2 regions of the Virgibacillus saliphilus genome follow, and region 2 is predicted to be linked to the other one. Evidence: a T-box and tRNA genes for the amino acid it is inferred to sense, from the RefSeq annotation. Region 2 holds a T-box; the other holds one or more tRNA genes.
What was found. The T-box of region 2 lies ahead of alaS (alanine--tRNA ligase). A T-box ahead of a tRNA ligase gene usually reads a tRNA of that ligase, here a tRNA-Ala.
Positions count from the first base shown of each region.

Region 1: it encodes a tRNA-Ala, which carries the amino acid that the T-box ahead of alaS (alanine--tRNA ligase) is inferred to sense. The anticodon was not compared.

Region 1 is NZ_JAGYHC010000001.1:328,119-331,181, forward strand. It holds rRNA gene KFZ56_RS01685 (16S ribosomal RNA) at 1-1,498, shown strand, start outside; tRNA gene KFZ56_RS01690 (tRNA-Ile) at 1,615-1,691, shown strand; tRNA gene KFZ56_RS01695 (tRNA-Ala) at 1,707-1,779, shown strand; rRNA gene KFZ56_RS01700 (23S ribosomal RNA) at 1,857-3,063, shown strand, end outside.
Region 2 is NZ_JAGYHC010000001.1:1,994,167-1,997,229, forward strand. It holds gene KFZ56_RS09555 (AI-2E family transporter) at 1-1,056, shown strand, start outside; T-box leader at 1,100-1,308, shown strand; gene alaS (alanine--tRNA ligase) at 1,488-3,063, shown strand, end outside.

The DNA.
Region 1 (3,063 bases), 1.7 Mb from region 2:
GCAGGCAATAACCCTTCGGGGTTTGCGCTTGTGGAACGAGCGGCGGACGGGTGAGTAACACGTGGGCAACCTACCTGAGAGACGGGGATAACTCGCGGAAACGCGAGCTAATACCGGATAACACTTTTGATTACCTAATGAGAAGTTGAAAGGCGGCTTTTATGCTGCCACTTTCAGATGGGCCCGCGGCGCATTAGCTAGTTGGTGAGATAAGAGCTCACCAAGGCGACGATGCGTAGCCGACCTGAGAGGGTGATCGGCCACACTGGGACTGAGACACGGCCCAGACTCCTACGGGAGGCAGCAGTAGGGAATCATCCGCAATGGACGAAAGTCTGACGGTGCAACGCCGCGTGAGTGATGAAGGTTTTCGAATCGTAAAACTCTGTTGTTAGGGAAGAACAAGTATCGTTTGAATAAGGCGGTACCTTGACGGTACCTAACCAGAAAGCCCCGGCTAACTACGTGCCAGCAGCCGCGGTAATACGTAGGGGGCAAGCGTTGTCCGGAATTATTGGGCGTAAAGCGCTCGCAGGCGGTCTTTTAAGTCTGATGTGAAATCTTGCGGCTCAACCGTGAGCGGTCATTGGAAACTGGAGGACTTGAGTACAGAAGAGGAGAGTGGAATTCCACGTGTAGCGGTGAAATGCGTAGAGATGTGGAGGAACACCAGTGGCGAAGGCGACTCTCTGGTCTGTAACTGACGCTGAGGAGCGAAAGCGTGGGGAGCGAACAGGATTAGATACCCTGGTAGTCCACGCCGTAAACGATGAGTGCTAGGTGTTAGGGGGCTTCCGCCCCTTCGTGCTGAAGTTAACGCATTAAGCACTCCGCCTGGGGAGTACGGCCGCAAGGCTGAAACTCAAAAGAATTGACGGGGGCCCGCACAAGCGGTGGAGCATGTGGTTTAATTCGAAGCAACGCGAAGAACCTTACCAGGTCTTGACATCCTCTGCGATCGGTAGAGATACCGAGTTCCCTTCGGGGACAGAGTGACAGGTGGTGCATGGTTGTCGTCAGCTCGTGTCGTGAGATGTTGGGTTAAGTCCCGTAACGAGCGCAACCCTTGAGATTAGTTGCCAGCATTGAGTTGGGCACTCTAATTTGACTGCCGGTGACAAACCGGAGGAAGGTGGGGATGACGTCAAATCATCATGCCCCTTATGACCTGGGCTACACACGTGCTACAATGGATGGAACAAAGGGCAGCGAAGCGGCAACGCTAAGCAAATCCCATAAAACCATTCTCAGTTCGGATTGCAGGCTGCAACTCGCCTGCATGAAGCCGGAATCGCTAGTAATCGCGGATCAGCATGCCGCGGTGAATACGTTCCCGGGCCTTGTACACACCGCCCGTCACACCACGAGAGTTAGCAACACCCGAAGTCGGTGAGGTAACACGCTTTGCGTGAGCCAGCCGCCGAAGGTGGGGCCAATGATTGGGGTGAAGTCGTAACAAGGTAGCCGTATCGGAAGGTGCGGCTGGATCACCTCCTTTCTAAGGATAGAAACGGAAACGCCGAGCGATCTATTTCAGATCTTTTGGTGGAGACATACATGGTTGTTTGGTTCAGTTTTGAGAGAGCAAATTCTTCTATTATATTTATAATAGATGGGCCTGTAGCTCAGTTGGTCAGAGCGCACGCCTGATAAGCGTGAGGTCGGTGGTTCGAGTCCACCCAGGCCCACCATCTATTGACGAATACGGGGCCTTAGCTCAGCCGGGAGAGCGCCTGCCTTGCACGCAGGAGGTCAGCGGTTCGATCCCGCTAGGCTCCATTTTTGTACCTTGAAAACTAAATAAGAGTACGAACGACATCAAAACATGAATGTGCTTTTGAAACAAAGCAAGATTTAGTTAAGTGAACAAGAGCGCACGGTGGATGCCTAGGTACGAGGAGCCGAAGAAGGACGGGACTAACGCCGATATGTCCCGGGGAGTTGTAAGTAAACGTTGATCCGGGAATTTCCGAATGGGGAAACCCCCTGTTCGTAATGGAACAGGACGTCTATCTGAATACATAGGATAGATGAGGCACACCCGGGGAACTGAAACATCTCAGTACCCGGAGGAACAGAAAGCAAAAGCGATTTCCCAAGTAGCGGCGAGCGAAACGGAATCAGCCCAAACCGAAAAGCTTGCTTTTCGGGGTTGTAGGACACTCCTACGGAGTTACCAAAAAGTGCTTTAGATGAATCGATCTGGAACGATCAGCCATAGGAGGTAAGAGCCCTGTAATCGAAAGAGCATTTTCTCCGGAGTGTATCCTGAGTACGGCGGAACACGAGAAATTCCGTCGGAATCCGGGAGGACCATCTCCCAAGGCTAAATACTCCCTCGTGACCGATAGTGAACCAGTACCGTGAGGGAAAGGTGAAAAGTACCCCGGAAGGGGAGTGAAAGAGAACCTGAAACCGTGCGCTTACAAGTAGTCGAAGCCCGTTAATGGGTGACGGCGTACCTTTTGTAGAATGGACCGGCGAGTTACGATCCCATGCGAGGTTAAGTGGAAGACACGGAGCCGCAGCGAAAGCGAGTCTGAACAGGGCGTATGCGAGTATGTGGTCGTAGACCCGAAACCGTGTGATCTACCCATGTCCAGGGTGAAGGTCAGGTAACACTGACTGGAGGCCCGAACCCACGTATGTTGAAAAATGCGGGGATGAGGTGTGGGTAGGGGTGAAATGCCAATCGAACACGGAGATAGCTGGTTCTCTCCGAAATAGCTTTAGGGCTAGCCTCAAGGGATGAGTACTGGAGGTAGAGCACTGATTGGACGAGGGGCCCTCACCGGGTTACCGAATTCAGTCAAACTCCGAATGCCAGTTACTTGACCTTGGGAGTCAGACTATGGGTGATAAGGTTCATAGTCGAAAGGGAAACAGCCCAGACCGCCAGCTAAGGTCCCTAAGTATACGTTAAGTGGAAAAGGATGTGGCGTTGCTCAGACAACCAGGATGTTGGCTTAGAAGCAGCCATCATTGAAAGAGTGCGTAATAGCTCACTGGTCGAGTGACGCTGCGCCGAAAATGTACCGGGGCTAAACGTATCACCGAAGCTGC
Region 2 (3,063 bases):
AAAGCAATAAGTGTTCTTTATTGGCTTGTCACCGGTATTTTTGTTTTTTTATTCGCTTATTTACTCGTTAAACTGTTCCCATTGTATGGAGCTGTTTTTTCATTTCTATTGCGGTTATTATCTCCGTTTCTTGTTTCCTTATTAATTGCTTATCTCCTTTATCCGATCATTAAAAAAATACACAGTTACAATATACCAAGAGGTATAGCAGTTCTCTCCATTTATATATTATTTTTTGGGATTACCGCTTATGTGATTTACCGTGTTTACCCTGCTGTTATGCATCAGTTACAAGATTTAAAGGAGCAATTGCCTGTTTTCATTCGTATGTACGAGAATCTTATATACCAGTTATATGAATATACATCATTTTTACCGGAAACTGTTCATGACAAGATAGATGGATTGATCACAAGAGTTGAAACCTCCCTTGAAAATATATTGGATAAATTAGTCGGTGGTGTTACCAGGATTTTTGATGCGATTATATTTCTAACGGTTATCCCTGTTCTCGTATTTTACTTCCTAAAGGATTATAATAAACTAAAGGATTATGTGAAGACGTTTATCCCAGAAAAATATCGTGCGCAGACAAGCAAATTGGTTCACGCCATTGATAAAAGTTTAGGCAGTTACATACGTGGACAATTACTTGTTTCTTTACTTGTTAGTTTGGCCACATGGATTGTTTTCCAATTTTTAAATATAAATTATGCACTGCTTCTAGCGATTATTATGGGGATCACAAATCTTATTCCCTATTTCGGGCCAATCATTGGAGCCGTTCCAGTGATGGCTATCGCACTTACAACGTCTTGGAAATTAGTCATATTTGTGCTGATCGCCATATTGGCTATTCAAGTTATTGAAGGGAATTTTTTATCACCGTATATTGTAGGGAAAAGTATTAATATCCATCCAATAGCGATTATATTTGCATTACTATTAGGTGGGGAGCTATTCGGCGTAATTGGGTTGATTGTCGCAGTACCTTTATTGACAATATGTAAAGTGATTACAGAACATGTTATAGCGATGAAACACGGTATCGATTGACATTCAACTTAAAGTTTTTTATACTATTGCTAAGATTATATATATTAATGCGTTTGAAGGTTATAAGTACATGATAGCTGGTTTAAAGAGAGGGATTTTCATTTGGCTGGGAAGAATCCTAATGCGGCGTCATGGAAAGCTAAACTGGAGTACGGTTAATACCCGTCGGTTTCATACCGTTAACATGACTGAGTGATGAATAATTATTTATTGTTCATAATAAGGGTGGTACCGCGATATCTCGTCCCTGTATTGTTGCAGGGAGGGGTTTTTTTATTTTGGCTCTTTTCGTAAGTATTGTTGCTTTTATATCGTCGCAGTTTCTATCTATTTTGCCAAAAGCAATAAATGTCTTCGGTGGGACGAACCTTTGTATAGTCCCAATCTTTTAGAAAAAGCATGTCAATATTTTAAACATGGGAGGGTAATAAATGAAACAGTTAACATCGGCTGAGGTAAGGCAAATGTTTATTGATTTTTTTAAGGAAAAAGGACATCGTGTGGAACCAAGTGCCTCATTAGTTCCAAAGGAAGACCTGACATTACTATGGATAAACAGTGGGGTAGCAACGTTAAAAAAATACTTCGATGGCCGCATCATTCCGGAGAATCCACGAATTGTCAATGCGCAGAAAGCCATTCGTACAAATGATATTGAAAATGTAGGATATACGGCAAGGCATCATACGTTTTTCGAAATGCTTGGGAATTTTTCTATTGGGGAGTATTTTAAAAAGGAAGCCATTGAATGGGCTTGGGAGTTTTTAACAAGTGAGAAATGGGTAGGCTTTGATAATTCGTTATTAGCCGTGACCGTACATCCGGAAGACGACGAAGCCTATGATATTTGGTTACATGATATTCAAATTCCAAAAGAACGTATTATACGTTTAGAAGAAAATTTTTGGGATATCGGAGAGGGGCCAAGTGGACCAAATACGGAAATCTTCTATGACCGTGGAGAAAAATATGGGAATAACCCCAATGATCCAGAGCTATATCCGGGTGGAGAAAATGAACGTTATTTGGAAATATGGAATTTAGTTTTCTCGCAGTTTAATCATAATCCCGATCATACGTACACGCCACTTCCAAAGAAAAACATTGACACCGGACTCGGGTTGGAGCGAATGGTTTCCGTTATTCAGGACACGCCAACCAATTTTGAAACAGATTTATTCATGCCGATCATCCGTAAGACAGAAGCGCTGGCAACAACTGTGTATGGAAAGAAAGAAGAGAGCGATACTGCTTTTAAAGTGATTGCTGATCATATCCGCACCGTAAGTTTTGCTATTGCTGACGGCGCAGTACCATCAAATGAGGGACGGGGTTATGTGTTGCGTCGATTGCTTCGAAGAGCGGTTCGCTTTGCAAAAGAAATCGGTATTGACAAACCGTTTATGCATGAACTCGTCCAAACCGTTGGAGAAATTATGAAAGATTTCTACCCGGAAGTTTTAAAGCAAAAAGAATTTATTGAACGTATTGTTAAGGTGGAGGAAGAGCGTTTTCATGAAACATTGAATGACGGATTGGAAATACTAACTTCCATCATGGAGAAAGAAAAAAGAAAAGGGAGCACTGTCTTCCCTGGGGTAGAAGTGTTTCGTTTGTATGATACGTATGGATTTCCTAAGGAATTAACTGAAGAATATGTGGAGCAGCAAGGCTTTACCATAGACGAAGAAGGATTCAATGCGGAAATGGAAAAACAACGGGAACGGGCCAGAAATGCACGCCAGAAGGTTGATTCCATGCAAGTACAAGAAGGTGTTTTAAGTGAAGTGGATGTAGAGAGTACGTTTATCGGCTATGATCATTTAGAAGTAGAAACGAGAATCGAAGCCATTATAAATGGAAAAGACAAAGTAGAATCCGCTAATGCAGGGGATGATGTATTTATTTTTCTAAAGGAAACACCGTTTTATGCTGAGAGTGGTGGTCAGGTAGCAGATAAAGGATGGATATATACGGATCGTGCATCTGCTTATATAGAAGATGTAC